DNA from 2 places in the Modestobacter sp. SSW1-42 genome. Region 2 is predicted to be linked to the other one. Evidence: predicted binding sites of a transcription regulator. Region 2 holds the regulator's gene; the other holds the start of a gene.

Region 1 (8,402 bases), 170 kb from region 2:
GTAGTCGGCCGGGATGACGCCGTTGCTGAACAGTGCCAGGTCGGCCAGCAGCGGGGCCCAGGCGTACTTGAGCGTGATGGTGACGGTCGAGTCGTCGGTGGCCTCGACGGTGTCGATGGCGGCGTTGACGAAGCCCCAGCCGTCGGCGCCGGTCTTGGTGTTCTCGTCGATCGAGAACTTCACGTCCTTCGCCGTCATCGGGGCGCCGGTGGAGAACGTCACGCCCTGCCGCAGCTTGATCGTGTAGGTGAGCTTGTCGTCGGAGACGGTGTAGTCGGTGGCCAGCAGCGGCTGCACCTCGCTGCCGTCCTCGCTGACGGTGAACAGCGGCTCCATGATCTGCTGCATCACGTAGATCGAGTTGTTGTCGAACGTCGTGGTCTTGTCCATCGCCAGGATGTCCGCGGCGCGGGCGATGGTCAGGTCGCCGCCCTCCACGGGGCCGGAGCCGGCTGCTGTGCCGGTGGAGCTGGTGGAGCCACCGCCGCAGGCGGTGAGCGCGACCGCGGCGGTCACCGCGATCCCTGCGGACCTCAATCGGGTTGCACGTGTCATGGACTGCCTCATCGTTCGGACCGCCGCAGCGGGTGGGTGGGGACTTCCGGGACAGCGGAGCACCGTTCCGCCGTCCGGCCGGGCGTGCTCGAGACCGGTCGGGACGGCGCGGGAGGTGCCGCGGGAGCCGTCGCGAGCGGCGTCCCTCGGCTGTAGTGATCGTTACAGTAGGAGGCGGACATTACCCCGTTGTTACGTTTGGAAAGTGACCTGGCGCACGCTTTCGTTGCCGGATCGCAACCTGCACGATGCGGTCGTGGACCGGACGACCTTGACGCTCGACGACCTGCCCGGACCGCCCGTCGAGGTGCCCTACGCCTCGGTGACCGGCGGCAACGCCGGCCCGCACCTGACCGTGGTCGCCGGCGTGCACGGCGCGGAGTACACGGGGATGGCGGCGCTGCTGCGGCTGATCGCCACCCTGGACGCCCGCCGGCTGCGGGGGCGGCTGACCGTGGTGCCGGTGCTCAACCAGCCGGCGTTCTGGGCCCGGACGCCGTTCGTCGTCCCGGTCGACGGGGCGAACCTGAACCGCAGTTTCCCCGGCGACCCGGCCGGCTCTTACACCGAGGCGCTGGCGCACGGGCTGTTCGAGGCGTTCATCCGGCCCACCGACGTGCTGGTCGACCTGCACGCCGGCGACCTGCCCGAGGCGCTGGAGCCGTTCTGCCTGTACGAGGAGTCGCCGGTGCAGGAGCAGTCCCGCGCGCTCGCGCTGGCCTACGGCACCGGCCACGTCGTCCGGCAGTCGCGGGCGGCGCGCACGGTCGGCGGCAGCACCAGCGCGGCGGCCGCCGACATCGGCGTCCCGGCGATCACCGCCGAGATCGGCGCGAACGGCATCTGCGACCCGGCGTCGGTCGCCGGCCACCTGCAGGGGGTGCTCAACGTGCTGGCCTCGCTCGGGATGCTGCCCGGTGACGTGGCCGTCCCCGTCGCGGCCCCGGTCGAGCACGAGGGGTGGGTGTGGCTGCGCAGCCCGGTCCGCGGCTTCTGGCAGGCGGCGGTGGCGGTGGGCGCGGACGTGCGCACCGGCGACGTCCTGGGCGTGCTGCTGGACCCGTGGGGCGCCGAGCTGCACCGGGTGGTGGCGCCGGCTGACGGCGTCCCGCTGTTCCTCACCTCCAGCCCGGCGGTGGACGCCGACGGGCTGCTGCTGGGGCTCGCCCGCGCCTGAGAGGGTGCCGGTCATGCGCATCCGCTCCGTCTCCGTCGTCGACGTCGCCGCCCGCCGGACGGTCCCCGACCAGCTGCTCGCCTGGGACGGCGACGTGCTCACCACCGTGGGCCCCGACGACGACGGCCCGCTGGAGGCCGGGGACGTCGACGGGCGGGGGCTGTTCGCGCTGCCGGGGCTGATCGACTGCCACGTGCACGTGACGTCGCTGTCGGCCGACGAGTGGGCCGACTCCGGACACCCGGCCAGCTACGTCGCCGCGCACGCCACCCGGGCGCTGGCGGCGATGGTGCGGCGCGGCTTCACCACCGCGCGGGACGCCGGCGGCGCGGACGCCGGGCTGGCGCGCGCGCTGGACGAGGGCGTGCTGACCGGCCCGCGGCTGTCCACCTGCGGCAAGGCGCTGTCCCAGACCGGCGGGCACGCCGACCTGCGCCCGCGCGGGCGGGAGCTGTGGGACGCCCACCCCGACGTCCCGGGCATCGGCCGGATCGTCGACGGCGGCGACGAGGTGGCGCGGGCGGTGCGCGAGCAGGGCCGGCGCGGGGCGACGTTCGTGAAGCTGATGCTGTCCGGCGGGATCACCAGCCCGGCCGACCGGGTCGACGGCGTGCAGTTCTCCGACGCCGAGATCCGGGCCGCCGTCGAGGAGGCCGACCGGCTGGGCCTGTACTGCGCGGGGCACGCCTACGCCGGGGCCGCGGTGCAGCGGGCGGTGCGGCTGGGCGTGCGCACGATCGAGCACGGCAACCTCATCGAGACCGCCGACGCCGAGCTGATGGCCGAGGCCGGCACGTTCCTGGTGCCGACGCTGAGCGCCTACGCGGTGCTGGCCGAGCGCGGACTCGAGTTCGGCCTGCCGGCCGACAGCATGACCAAGCTGGCCGCGGTGGCCGACCGGGGCGCCGCGGCCGTGCGCACCGCCGCCGCGGCCGGGGTGCGGATCGCGCTGGGCACCGACCTGCTCGGCCCGATGGCCGCCGAGCAGAACCGCGAGTTCACCCTGCGGGCCGCGGTGCAGTCGTCGTGGGAGGTGCTGGAGAGCGCCACCCTGGTGGGCGCCGAGCTGCTCGGGCAGGCCGGCCGGCTGGGCGTGCTGGCGCCGGGGGCGGCCGCCGACGTCCTGCTCTGCCGCACCGACCCCTCGGTCGACGTACGGGTGCTGTCGCGGCCGGAGGAGACGCTGGCGACGGTCGTCAGCCGCGGCCGGGTGGTCGCCGGCTGACCGGCCTCCCGCTCGGCGGGGCAGACGGCCTTGCGCCGCACCTGGCTCGCCGGCTCGGTGCTGTTCACGGCGGCACCCTGGCCAGCTGACGGGACGATCCCGTACCGGTTTCCCGCGCGCGCCGCCGCCGTCGTCGGCCCCGGACCTGCCACGCTCGCCCGCACGCTCGAGCGGAGGTGCACCGATGACGCAGCTGACCGTCTCCCCCGGCACGCGTGCGGCGGCCGGCCCCGTGCTGGCGGTCGCCGGCGGGCTGGTCACCGGCGGGTTCGCCGCCTGGGCGTACTACGGCGAGGCGTTCCGGCCGCTGGCGCACAGCTTCGGGCTGTGGATCGCGCTGCTGGCGCTGCTCAGCGCCCGGCGCCCGGTGCGCGAGGCGGTGCTGCGGTCGGTGCTGGCGCTGGCAACCGCAGTCGTGGCGTTCTACGTCGGCAAGGACGTCATGTACGGGATCGAGTACCCCGGGCAGCCGTACGCGGTGGACCTCGGCGAGCTCGTCCAGTGGCTGGTGCTGTCGGTGGTCGCCGGCTCGCTGCTCGGCTGGGCGTTCCGCCGGATCGGCCGCCCAGGGCACGCCGGCGCCGCCTCGACCGCCGCGGCGCTGGGACTGCTGCTCGCCGACGCCTACCGCCGCAGCTCGAACTACCCGGCGGACGCCGTCGTGGTGGTCGGCTTCGCCGTGCTGGCCGCCGTCGCGGTGCTGGCGGTCGCCGTCCGCTCGCCGCGGCAGCTCGCCGAGGTCGCCCTCTGGACGGTGCCGGCGGCAGCCGCCGGCTGGGTGCTCGTCTCGGCTCCCGACCTCCTCGAGCAGCTGCTGATCACCGGCTCCCTCTGACCCAGGCGGACGCCTCTCCCCCGGCCGCCCGGCCGCACCAACGAGGCGGCGAGCCGTTCAGGTCAGGAGGGAGCCGATCAGGATCTCGGTGCCGTCGGGTCTCCAGGTGCGCCAGCGGTGCCCCGGCGGCGCGCCGTCGTCGCGCTCGACCCGGAACCCGTGGTGGACCTTGGTGTGGTGCCGCTCGCAGAGCAGCGCGGAGTTATCCAACGACGTCTCGCCGCCGTTGATCCACTCGACGAGGTGGTGGACGTCGCACCAGTGCGTCGGCGCCCCGCACCCGGCGAACACGCAGTGCCCGTCCCGGTTCTCCACCGCCCGGCGCAGGTGCGACGGCACCACCCGGTGGGTGCGACCCACGTCCAACGGCAACCCGTCGGGCCCCAGCACGATCCGGGTGACCGTCGCGTCACACGCCACCCAGCGGGCCCGCGCCGCCGACAGCGTCGCGCCGAACCCGGTCCGAGCGGCGTCCGGGCCGGTGGACGGGTCGACGAGGTCCTCCAGGTCGACGGTGATCACGACGTGCGGCTTGACCGTCCGCAGCACCGGCAGGCTCCCGCCGGCGAGCTGGTTGTCGGCCAGCTGCACGAGGGCATCGGCATTCTGCTGGCTCCGGGTGCGGGTGTCGCCCTTCGGGCGGTCGGCCTGCACGATCGACTCGAGGGCAGCCTGCACCTTCTCCCCACCCACCGCATCCAGGTCGAACCGACCCGTGACGCTGCCATCAGCGTGCTTCGCGATCGACAACCGCCGCCCCTCGGTCGGGTCCGGTTCGGCGCCGTCGGGATCGAGTGCGGCCTCGAAGGCCCGCACCGCGACGACCAGCGTCTGATGCGGCGCCTCGGCTGCCACGGTCGTCCATGCCTCGTCGAACGGCGCCAGGTCGATGCCCTGCTCCTCGGCTCGGGCCCGTTCCGTCGCGCCGACCGCGTGGGCCACCACGTCCACCTGCCCCGCGCTCACGGCACCCTCGGCGAACCCGTTCGCCAGCACCGGGAAGTGCTCCAGCACCCGTCCCGACCGCACGATCCGCGACGCCTCCGCTGGTGCGAGCCGAGCGCGCCCGACCAGCCACGACCGCATCGTCCTGATGCCGTCGTGCTCCGCGGCCTGTGTCGCCTCTCCGTGCCGCACCGTGCGCGTGAGCTCGGCGCTGGCCCGGTTCACCACCTGCACCAGCAGGGCCACCCGGTCCAGCACCTGACCATCCGACAAGACGTGCAGCTCATCCGTCGCCAGGGCGTCGAGAGCCGACTGCAACTCGCTCACGACACCCCCTCAGCCGTTCGAACAGGTGTACGAATCCTATCCATGACGACCGACCAGAGCAACGCGAAACCGCAGGTCACATGCTCATCCACAGATGTGCCAGACCTCTTGACGCGCAACAGGTCAACCCGATCGGCGACCGGCCGTACGACGTCCCAGACCGCGCGGCAGACTCGCCCGGTGACGACCGACCCGGTGATCTGCTCGGCGAAGGGCTGCCGCGAGCCGGCGGCCTTCCGGCTGATCTGGAACAACCCGAAGCTGCACACCCCCGACCGGGAGAAGGTCTGGGCCGCCTGCGCCCAGCACCGCGACCAGCTCTCCGACCACCTCTCGGTGCGCGGCTTCCTCCGCCGCGTCGACCCCCTGGAGCAGCCCCGGTAGGTTCGCCCGTGCACACGGGAGCCCGGGCGCGGGCTGAGATGGCGGACGTCCCCCGCCGACCGTCCACACCTGATCCGGTTCATGCCGGCGGAGGGAGCTGCCCGATGCTCGCGGCGCGCTTTCACGGAGCCCACCAGCCACTCGCCCTGGACGACGTCCCGGTGCCCGACCCCGGCCCGGACGAGGTGCGCGTGCGGGTGCACGCCGCCGGCGTCTGCGGCACCGAGCTGCACTTCACCGACGGGCTGTACGCCCCGTCCCGGACGCCGATGACGCTGGGCCACGAGGCCGCCGGCGTGGTCGACGCGGTCGGCGCCGACGTCACCGGCTGGGCGCCCGGCGACCGGGTGGCCGTGTACTACTACCTGTTCTGCGGCCGCTGCCGCTGGTGCCTGCGCGGCCGGCAGAACCTGTGCCTGGCCCCGCGCGGCGTCCTGGCCTTCGCCGCCGACGGCGCGTTCGCCGAGCAGCTCGTCGTCCCGGCGCACTGCCTGGTCCGGCTGCCCGATGCGGTGTCCTTCGACGCCGCGGCACCGCTGTGCTGCGCGGGGACGACGGCGGTGCACGCGCTCACCGAGGCTGCGGTCGAACCGGGTGAGGTGGTCGTGGTGCTGGGCAGCGGCGGCGTCGGGTTGGCCGTCGTCCAGGACGCACGCCGGCGCGGGGCGACCGTGATAGCGGTCAGCCGCGACGCCGCCCGCCGCGAGGCCGCGCTGCGCTCCGGCGCCACCGCCGCGGTCACCCCCGGCGAGACCGCTGACGCGGTGGCCCGGCTCTCGGGCGGGCAGGGCGCGGACGTCGTGGTCGAGCTGGCCGGGGTGACGGCGACCCTGGAGCTGGCCACGAGCGTGCTCGGGCGGCGCGGGCGGCTCGTGCTCGTGGGCTACAGCGCCGACCCCCTCACCGTCAGCCCGCTGGGGATGGTGGTCGCCGAGCAGCGCGTGATCGCCAGCGTCGGCAACACCCTGGCCGAGCTGGAGACCGCCGTCTCGCTGGCCGCCACCGGCCAGCTGAGCCCGCCGGTCGCGGCGACGATGCCGTTGTCCCAGGTCAACGATGCGCTCGACCGTCTTCGAGCCGGCGAGGTGACCGGCCGGCTGGTCCTGCACCCCTGACCCTTCGGGGGGCCGTGCAACCATCGACCCCCGTGGCCCGACGCAACAGCAAGGCCGACCCGCTCCCCCGCGAGGTCGGCGTCCTGGCGATCGTGGCCTTCGTCGTCGCGCTCGGCTTCGGTGTCGTGGCCCCGGCCATCCCGCTCTTCGTCCGCGACTACGGCGTCGGGACGACGGCCGTCGGCTTCGCGATCAGCGCGTTCGCCTTCTTCCGGTTCGTCTCGGCGTTCGGCGGCGGGGCGCTGGTCGAGCGGGTCGGTGAGCGGGTGGTGCTCGCCGCCGGGCTCGGGATCGTCGCGGTGACCAGCGGGCTGGCGGGGCTGGCCGGCAACTTCCCGCTGTTCGTCGCGCTGCGGGCGGCCGGCGGCATCGGCAGCGCGATGTTCACCGTGGCCGCGCTGTCGCTGCTGCTGCGCACCTCACCGGCGGCCTCCCGCGGCCGGGCCGCGGCCACGTACCAGGGCGGCTTCATCCTCGGCGGCATCGCCGGCCCGGCCGCCGGCGGCTTCCTCGCCGAGATCTCCCCCCGGGTGCCGTTCTTCGTCTACGCCGCGTTCCTGCTCGTCGCCGGCAGCGTCGCGCTGGTGCTGCTGCGCCCGGCGGCGCTGCCGCCGGCCGACCCGCCGGTCACGCCCGCCGTCGACCAGGGCGGGGGCGGCGAGCCCTCCACCGCCGCGGTGCCCCCACCCGGCACGGACGGCGGTGGGCTGCGCGCGGCGCTGCGCTCGCGGGCCTACCTGGCCGCGCTCGTGGCCAACCTCGGCGTCGGGTGGGTGCTGTTCGGGGTGCGCAACTCCCTGGTGCCGCTCTACGTGACCGAGGAGCTGGGCAAGACCGTCGCCTGGGCCGGCGCAGGCCTGCTCGCCGGGTCGGTGGCCCAGGCCCTCGGGCTGCTGCGCGCCGGGCGGCTGTCGGACACCTGGGGACGCCGGCCCTCGCTGCTGGTGGGCACCGGGCTCGCGACCACGTCGATCGCCGTCCTGGTGCTGCCGCCGGCCACGGGCGTCTTCCTGCTGGCGATGGCCACCTTCGGGCTGGGCGCCTCGTTCCTGGCCAGCGTGCCCGCCGCGATCGTCGGCGACGTGAGCCCGGCCAAGGGCGGCAAGGCGGTGGCTGTCTTCCAGATGGTGGCCGACCTGGGCGCCGTGGCCGGCCCGCTGGCCGCCGGCTGGCTCACCGACACCTATTCCTTCCAGGTGGCCTTCGCCGTCAGCGCGGGCGTGCTCGGCCTGGGGCTGCTCGCCGCGCTGGCGATGCCCCGCACCGTCACGCCCGCCTGACCCACCTCACAGCCAGGGCGCCAGGGTGGGCAGCGGGCCGTCGGCCTGCAGCCCGGCGCCGTCGCTGCGGCCGGTGATCCAGGCGGTGACCGCCGGCAGGGTGCCGGCCACGGCCAGCGCGCCGGTCCCCCACTCGCGGTCGCCGGCGAACAGCGCCACGTCGGGGACGGTGTCGCGGGCGTCCCACTGGCGGAACACGTCGTCGACCACCGCGGCCAGCACGTCGTCGGGGACGTCGGCGAACCCGATCCCGGCGTCGAGGTCGATCGCGTGCACCCACACCTCGCGGGCCCGCAGCCAGGGCAGGTCGGCGGCGGGGACGACGTGTCCCTCGCCGGTGCGCACCTGCGCGCTCCACACGTCGTCCGGCACCGCACGCACCGTCTCGGCCAGCCGCTGGGTCGCGGCCAGCACCGCGGCACGCAGCTCCGCCGGCGGCAGGCCGGCGAGGTCGTCGGCCACCTGCTGGGCGACGCCGGTGCGGGCCTCGGTCAGGTGGGCGGCCAGCGCGTCCGCGCCGTGCGCCACGTGGGCCAGCACCTGCGCGCGGGTCCACCCG
Region 2 (8,402 bases):
GTCGCCCGGGTGCACCGCGACGGTGAGGTGCTCGAGGAGGTCCACGAGGCCGAGGGCACCCGGCTGGTGGCCCAGGTCGACGCCGGCCTGGCCGCCCTGCTGGAGCAGTACCCCGCGCCGGCCCTCGAGGCCTGAGCGAGGACCCTGCTGCCCGCCCCGGCAGCGGGACGACAGGGCCGTGCCGCACTGCGGCACGGCCCTGTCGCGTCTCCGGGGCCGGCCGTCGGGGCCGGTACGGTGACGCGGTGGCCAGGAGCGGAGCGTCGCGACCGCTGACCCGGCCCGGGGACGCCGCCGCGCCGGTCACCGGCACCGGCCGGCCGCCGTGGTGGCTGCTCGGCGCCGCCGCCGTCGTCCTGGTGGCGGTCACCGTCGACCTGCTCGCCGGGGGCGTCCTGGAGGCGCTGGACCTGCGGGTGTCCACCGTCGTCGACCGCTGGGACCTGCGCGACTCCGCCGCCTACTGGCCGGTCTGGGTGTTCACCCAGGCCGGGGGGCGCGGCACGGTGCTGGTCCTGCTGGCCGCCCTCGTCGCCTGGACCGCGGTCCGCCGGCGCACCTACGTCCCCGCGCTGCGCATCGTCGTGGCGCTGGTGCTGCTCACCGCCGTCGTCTACGCGTTCAAGTGGGGCACCGGGCGGACCGCCCCCGAGTACCCCGGCTCGTTCTTCCACCGGGGCGGCGGCAGCTACCCGTCCGGTCACGTGGCCAACGCGGCCCTGATGTGGGGGGTGGCCCGCTGGCAGGCCGTGGAGTTCGGGCTGCCGCCTTGGGTGCAACGGGCCTGCTGGCTGCTCGCCGTCGTCGGGCCGTTCGTCACCGGCGTCACGATGGTCGCGCTGAACTTCCACTGGGTCACCGACGTGGTGGCCGGGCTGGCCGTCGGCGTGCTGCTCTTGGGCGTGGTTCATGCGATCGACGCGCTGCCGGTGTCACGCTGGGCCCGTGCCAGAGCGGGCCGACAGCAGGGTTGACCGCGCCCGCCGCCGGACCCGGGTGGCCGGGGCGGCGCTGAGCGCACCCCTGGGCGCCCTGGCCGTGCTGCTGCCGGCGACCCCCGCCGCCGCCGACGACACCTACGGCGCGCCCACGACCCGGTGCGAGATCACCGACGAGCGGCTGCCGGAGATCTCCGGGCTGGTCGGGGTCGGGAACGCGATGCTCGCGATGAACGACGGCGGTGACCAGGCCGAGGTCTACGTGCTCGACGGCGCCTGCGCGGTCGGCGAGGTGCGCACCGCCGCGGTCGACCCCTACGACCCCGAGGACCTGGCGCTCGGCGCCGACGGCACCGTGTGGCTGGCCGACATCGGCGACAACGACCAGCAGCGGGAGACGGTCGCGCTGATCGGCCTGCGTCCCGACGGCAGCAGCACGCTCACCCGGCTCACCTACCCCGACGGCCCCCACGACGCCGAGGCGCTGCTGCTGGCCCCGGACGGGACGCCGTACCTGGTGACCAAGGAGGTGCTCGGCGCCAGCTCGGTCTACCGGCCGGCCGAGCCGCTGGCCGACGGGGTGACGCTGCCGATGACCCGCGTGCTCGGGATGGGCTTCACGCTCACCGGCACGCCCGGGGGACCGGTCGGGCGCGCCGGACAGCTGCTGGTCACCGGCGGCGCGGTCTCCGCCGACGGGCAGCGCATCGCGTTGCGCACCTACACCGACGCCTACGTGTGGCCGCTGGCCGACTCCGACGTCGCGGGGGCGCTGAGCGGGCCGCCGGTGCGGGTGGCGCTGCCGGACTCCCCGCAGGGCGAGGCGATCGCCTTCGCCGGCAACGACCGCGACCTGCTGGTGACCAGCGAGGACCTGCCGGCCGTCGTCACGCTGGTGCCGGTGGCCGCCGCCGCGGCCCCCGCCCCGGCCACGGACGCCGCTCCGGACGACGCCGCTGCCGCACCGCTGGACCTGGGGGGCGGCGTCAGCCCGGTCACCGCGGGGCTGATCGCGGCCGCCGTGGCCACGCTGCTGGTCTGGATCGGCGGCCGGCTCCGCCGTCGGCAGGGCTGAGCGAGGACCTCCTCGCCCCCCCCCGCCTCCTCTCAGGGGCCGCTTCGAGCCTGCGAGGAGTGGGGGAGAGGGCGTCCTCGCTCAGACCCGGCGCAGGACGGTGACGACGCGGCCGAGGACGGTGGCGTCGTCGCCCGGGATCGGCTCGTAGGCCGGGTTGTGCGGTATCAGCCAGACGTGCCCGTCGCGGCGCTTGTAGGTCTTGACGGTGGCCTCGCCGTCGATCATCGCGGCGACGATCTCGCCGTTCTCCGCGGTCGGCTGCTGCCGGACGACGACCCAGTCGCCGTCGCAGATGGCGGCCTCGACCATGGAGTCACCGGCGACCTTGAGCATGAAGAGCGTGCCGTCGCCGACCAGCTCGCGGGGCAGCGGGAACACGTCCTCCACGGCCTGCTCGGCCAGCACCGGGCCACCGGCGGCGATCCGGCCGACCAGCGGCACGTACGTGGGGGTGGGGGTGGTCTCGTCGGTGCCGGTCGCGGCGGTCGGCGTCTCGGCCGGGGACTCGGTCATCACGCTGGTCTCGCCCGGCATGCGGACGTCGAGGGCGCGGGGCCGGTTCGGGTCACGCCGCAGCCAGCCCTTGCGCTGCAGCACCGAGAGCTGGTGGGCCACCGAGGACGCCGACGACAGGCCCACGGCCTCGCCGATCTCGCGCACGGAGGGCGGGTAGCCGCGGCGGTCGATGGAGTCGCGGATGACCTCCAGCACGCGGCGCTGGCGCTGGGTCAGGCCGTCGCCGGCCTCCCCGCGCTCGGGGAACTCGCGGACGGCGGCGACCGCTCCGCTCCCCGCGGTGGTGGCGTCGGTGCCAGGGGCGTCGGTCGTCGTGCGGCTGCGCCGCGAGGACCTCGTGCCTCCTGCCGTGGGGCCGTCGGCCGCCATGTGTCCTCCTCGTCCGGCTGCCGGGGCAGCAGTTCCCGGTCGCTGCCCGGCACCGGAGGGCCGGGAGCAGTCCGGTCAGCGATCTCGGGTGCACGGTAGCGGGTCACACCGGTGTAGTTCAAACACCTGTTCGAAGGAGTCGCGCGTCCAGGGGTGGACTTGTCGGAGGGATGCGGTAGACATCGCACAGACGTTCGAATCGAACAGGCGTTCGAGGCGGCCGCTGCCTCGGGGGGACCGCCTGGGCGCACCGGGCGTCCGACGACGTCCCACCGCCAGACCTCCAGGAGTGCCCCCGATGGTCAGCCCACAGCTCGACACCCCCGTCCTCTCCGTGGTGCCCGTCCCCCCGGTCCCCGCCGCGCCCGTGCGACGGCCGGCCAGGCCCGTCGCCCGGGTGGCGCCGTCGTGCTCCGAGCCGCTCGCCGGCCGGGGGCCGCAGCCGGTCGCCCCGGTCACCGGGCGCCGCGACCCGGTGCGCCCCGGCGCCCGGCCGGCCCGGCTCGACGGCCTCGCCGCCGGCCGTCCCGTCCGGGGTGGCTGCGCGGTCGAGGCGCGCCCCGTCGTGCGGGTGCGCCGCCGGGGTGTCGACCGGCCGCCGCCGGCGCCGCTGCGGCTCACCGCCCGTGGCCGGCGGGTCGTCGCCGGGCTGTCGATGGCGATCGGGCTGTCGGTCGCCGCGGCCACCGTCGTCACCGTCGAGCTCGGGCGCGAGACCGGACTGCAGCTGGCCGGCTCGAGCACCGTCGTGGTGCGGTACGGCGACACGCTGTGGTCCATCGCGCGCGACGTCGCCCCCGACGAGGACCCCCGCGCCGTGGTCGACGCCATCGTCGAGCTGAACGGTCTGTACAGCGTCGACCTGATGCCCGGCGCGGAGCTCCAACTGCCCTGAGCCGCGCTCCGGCGACCCTGGGTCACACCGTCTCCCGGCGTGGCGTGGCGAAGTGCCTGGTGCGGGCGGTGCTGCTGCGACGAGGGGCGACGCGCCGGACCCCAGGGGTTGCACCTGTAGTGGTGCGGGGCTAACCTCACCCCAACATCTTGTGTGACAGAGGTGTAGTTCTTCTCCACAGGCGCTTCCCCAGGTCAGCCCCAGGACATCCACCGGATGTCCCCCGGGCGGTCCACAGGAGACGTCACCACGGTCGCCCCGGCGGCCCGCCGATCGAGGAGGTGCCCGGTGCGCTGTCCGTTCTGCCACAGCCCTGACAGCCGGGTCGTCGACTCGCGGGAGACCGACGAGGGCGCCACCACACGCCGCCGTCGGTCGTGCCCGGTCTGCGGCCGCCGGTTCACCACCGTGGAGGAGCCGGTGCTCGCCGTCGTCAAGCGCAGCGGCGTCAGCGAGCCCTTCGACCGCAACAAGGTCATCGCCGGCGTGCGCCGGGCGTGCCAGGGGCGCCCGGTCGACGAGGGGCAGCTCGCCGTCCTCGCCGCCAAGGTCGAGGACGCCGTACGGGCCACCGGTGCCGCCGAGGTCCCCAGCAACGAGGTCGGCCTGGCCATCCTCGGGCCACTGCGCTACCTCGACGAGGTCGCCTACCTCCGCTTCGCCAGCGTCTACCGCTCCTTCTCCTCCGCGGCCGACTTCGAGAAGGAGATCGCCGAGCTCAAGCGGCTCCGGCCCGAGGTCGCCGACAACGGTCCACCCGGCGACGACGCCGGGTCGCCGGCCGGCTGACGCCCCGCCCGCCTGCCGCGCACCGCCTGCCCGCTCCGCAGCTCACCGCCCGCCCACCCGGGCCCGCCCGCACCGCCGGGCACCTCCACCACCGGCTCCCGGCAACCGCCGACTCAGCAGCCATCCAGTTCAGCACGCCTCACCAGGGGAGCACGCTTTGACCGAGACAGCCGACCGCCTCTCTCCCAGCCGGAACCGCCGCACCGCAGGCAAGGCCCCCGTCCGGGGCAAGGGCCTGAAGGTCAAGCGGGTCTTCACCACCGCTGGGGTGCACCCCTACGACGAGGTCGTGTGGGAGCGCCGCGACGTCGTCATGACCAACTGGCGGGACGGCTCGATCAACTTCGAGCAGCGCGGGGTCGAGTTCCCCTCCGAGTGGAGCATCAACGCCACCAACATCGTCACCACGAAGTACTTCCGTGGTGCCGTGGGCAGCCCGCAGCGCGAGACCAGCCTGCGCCAGCTCATCGACCGCGTCGTGCTGACCTACGGCGCCGCCGGTCGCGAGCACGACTACTTCGCGTCCGAGGCCGACGCCGAGGTCTTCGAGCACGAGCTGACCTGGATGCTGCTGCACCAGGTGTTCAGCTTCAACAGCCCCGTGTGGTTCAACGTCGGCACCGCCTCGCCGCAGCAGGTCAGCGCCTGCTTCATCCTGGCCGTCGACGACACGATGGACTCGATCCTGAACTGGTACCGCGAGGAGGGCCTGATCTTCAAGGGCGGCTCCGGTGCCGGCCTGAACCTCTCCCGCATCCGCTCCTCCAAGGAGCTGCTGTCCTCCGGGGGCACGGCCTCCGGCCCCGTCTCCTTCATGCGCGGCGCCGACGCCTCCGCCGGCACCATCAAGTCCGGTGGCGCCACCCGCCGCGCGGCGAAGATGGTCGTGCTGGACATCGACCACCCGGACATCGAGGAGTTCATCGAGACCAAGGCGCGCGAGGAGGACAAGATCCGCGCGCTGCGGGACGCCGGGTACGACATGGACCTCGGCGGCAAGGACATCACCAGCGTCCAGTACCAGAACGCCAACAACTCCGTCCGCGTCAACGACGAGTTCATGCGCGCGGTCGAGAACGGCACCGAGTTCGGCCTGCGGGCCCGCTCCGACGGCTCGGTCATCGAGACCGTCGACGCCCGCGAGCTGTTCGGCAAGGTCACCAAGGCCGCCTGGGAGTGCGCCGACCCGGGCATCCAGTACGACGACACGATCAACGACTGGCACACCAACCCCGAGACGGGGCGGATCAACGCCTCGAACCCGTGCTCGGAGTACATGAGCCTGGACAACAGCTCGTGCAACCTGGCGTCGCTGAACCTCATGAAGTTCCTCAAGGACGACGGCACCTTCGACTCGAAGAACTTCGTGAAGGCCGTCGAGCTGATCATCACCGCGATGGACATCTCGATCTGCTTCGCCGACTTCCCGACCGACCCGATCGGTGAGACCACCCGCGCCTACCGCCAGCTGGGCATCGGCTACGCCAACCTCGGCGCGATGCTGATGGCCACCGGCCACGCCTACGACTCCCGTGGTGGCCAGTCGCTGGCCGCGGCGATCACCTCGCTGATGACCGGCACCGCCTACCGCCGCTCGGCCGAGCTGGCCGGCGTCGTCGGTGCCTACGACGGCTACGCCCGCAACGCCGAGGCCCACGCCCGGGTCATGCGCAAGCACGCCGCGGCCAACGACGCGATCCGCCCGGTCGGTGCCGACGACGCCGACGTGCTGAAGGTCGCCACCGCCCAGTGGCAGGAGGGTCTGGCCATCGGCGCGGAGAACGGCTGGCGCAACGCGCAGGCCTCCGTGCTGGCCCCCACCGGCACCATCGGCTTCATGATGGACTGCGACACGACCGGCATCGAGCCGGACTTCTCGCTGGTCAAGTTCAAGAAGCTGGTCGGCGGCGGCTCGATGCAGATCGTCAACCAGACGGTGCCGCGGGCGCTGAAGAGCCTGGGCTACCAGGACGAGCAGGTCGAGGCGATCGTCGAGTACATCGCCGAGCACGGCCACGTCGTCGACGCCCCGAGCCTGCGCCCGGAGCACTACGAGGTCTTCGACTGCGCGATGGGCGAGCGGTCCATCTCCCCGATGGGCCACGTCCGCATGATGGCCGCAGTGCAGCCGTTCATCTCCGGCGCGATCAGCAAGACGGTCAACATGCCCGAGTCGGCCACGGTCGAAGAGGTCGCCGACATCTACTTCCAGGGCTGGAAGATGGGCATCAAGGCGCTGGCCATCTACCGCGACAACTGCAAGGTCGGCCAGCCGCTGTCCGGCGGCAAGGGCAAGAACGACGGCACCAAGGACGAGGTCGCCGTCGCCGAGACCGCCCCGGCGGCCACCGCCCTGGCCCACCCGGTGCGCAAGCGCCTGCCCAAGAAGCGCACCAGCGTCACCACGTCCTTCAGCGTCGCCGGCGCCGAGGGCTACATGACCGCGGGCATGTACGAGGACGGCAGCCTCGGTGAGGTCTTCCTCAAGCTGGGCAAGCAGGGCTCGACCCTGGCCGGCGTGATGGACGCCTTCTCGATCGGGATCTCCCTGGCCCTGCAGCACGGGGTGCCGCTGGAGACCTACATCCAGAAGTTCACGAACATGCGCTTCGAGCCGGCCGGCATGACCGACGACCCGGACATCCGGATCGCCCAGTCGGTGATGGACTACATCTTCCGTCGCCTGGCGCTGGACCACCTGCCGGTGGAGACCCGGGCGGGCCTGGGGATCTTCTCCGCCGAGGAGCGGGCCGAGCAGGTGTCCGGTTCCTACGGCACCTCCGCCTCGACCGCCACGGTCACCGAGGACGACGTCGACCTGGAGGCCCTGCGTGGCTCCGCGCCGACCGAGACCGCGGCCCCGGCGAAGGCCGAGGCCCCGGTGGTCAAGGAGTCCCCGAAGCAGGCGATCAAGGAGGCCCACTCCTCGGCCGAGCTGCTCGAGCTGGTCACCGGCACCGCCACCGACGCGCCGCTGTGCATGACCTGCGGCACGAAGATGCGCCCCGCCGGCAGCTGCTACGTCTGCGAGGGCTGCGGCTCCACCAGCGGCTGCAGCTGACCTGCGTCGGTGCGGGGCTCCCGCTGAGCCCGCTCCCGGTTCCCTGACCTCGGACCGGGAGCGGACAGCGGGGCCCGCCACCCGCACGGACCGTCCTCCGGCCCGGCCCCCTGTTCCCTCAGGGTGCCGGGCCGGAGGTCTGTCCGGGGTCCGGCCGCTGACCTGCCCCGGCCCGCCGGGCCGGCCGTCAGGCGGTGACGGTCGCGTCGGGGAAGAGCAGCGGCGCCCAGTTCCGGTGTGCGGTCCGGCCGAAACCGGGGTCGATGCCGAGCAGCAGACCGTCGGCGGCGCTGATCGCGACGTGCCGGTCGGTCAGCTGCACCTGGATGCGGTCGCGCAGCTCGGGCGCCCGCAGCAGGGGCTCACCGCGCTGGACGGTGACCACGCTGGAGTGGCCGTGCACCTGGGTGAACGGCATCCGCACGCCCAGCACCTCGTCGGCCACCCAGGAGGCGGCCAGCTCGGCCCCCGCTTCGGCCCACATCGGCCCGGCCGACAGATCGGGTGCGCCGCCGCCGAGCATCGCGCCGGCCCGCCACAGGGTGGCCGGGTCCGCATCCCGCAGCCCGTTCAGTGACCTCGCGGCGGCGTCCGCGGTGCGCGGGCGGCCGAGCCGGCGGTGCAGCCCGGACGTCAGCCCGGCGTGGGTGACCAGCACCTGCTCGCCGTCGCCCAGGGTGACCGCGGCGGCGACCCGCATCCGGCCGGTGGCCCACCAGCGGCGCAGCGTCTCCGGCACCGCGGCCGGGAGCACCT

What was found. Region 2 encodes LexA, which represses DNA repair genes until DNA is damaged. Its sites were predicted from a motif close to TCGAACANNTGTTCGA; they were not measured.
Region 1: the regulator LexA is predicted to act here: its motif matches at 5,082-5,097, upstream of ACGBYP_RS18340 (DUF222 domain-containing protein).

What each region holds. Positions count from the first base shown of each region.
Region 1 is NZ_JBISCA010000005.1:208,973-217,374, forward strand. Features, by position in the region: gene ACGBYP_RS18320 (ABC transporter substrate-binding protein) at 1-516, opposite strand, end outside; gene ACGBYP_RS18325 (succinylglutamate desuccinylase/aspartoacylase family protein) at 812-1,732, shown strand; gene ACGBYP_RS18330 (amidohydrolase family protein) at 1,746-2,957, shown strand; gene ACGBYP_RS18335 (DUF6518 family protein) at 3,142-3,792, shown strand; gene ACGBYP_RS18340 (DUF222 domain-containing protein) at 3,850-5,064, opposite strand; gene ACGBYP_RS18345 (hypothetical protein) at 5,245-5,448, shown strand; TPP riboswitch at 5,453-5,562, shown strand; gene ACGBYP_RS18350 (alcohol dehydrogenase catalytic domain-containing protein) at 5,553-6,563, shown strand; gene ACGBYP_RS18355 (MFS transporter) at 6,596-7,843, shown strand; gene ACGBYP_RS18360 (maleylpyruvate isomerase family mycothiol-dependent enzyme) at 7,850-8,402, opposite strand, start outside.
Region 2 is NZ_JBISCA010000005.1:374,356-382,757, reverse strand. Features, by position in the region: gene hflX (GTPase HflX) at 1-135, shown strand, start outside; gene ACGBYP_RS19005 (phosphatase PAP2 family protein) at 246-974, shown strand; gene ACGBYP_RS19000 (hypothetical protein) at 946-2,013, shown strand; gene lexA (transcriptional repressor LexA) at 2,095-2,901, opposite strand; gene ACGBYP_RS18990 (LysM peptidoglycan-binding domain-containing protein) at 3,200-3,796, shown strand; gene nrdR (transcriptional regulator NrdR) at 4,085-4,585, shown strand; gene ACGBYP_RS18980 (vitamin B12-dependent ribonucleotide reductase) at 4,743-7,646, shown strand; gene ACGBYP_RS18975 (metallophosphoesterase) at 7,834-8,402, opposite strand, start outside.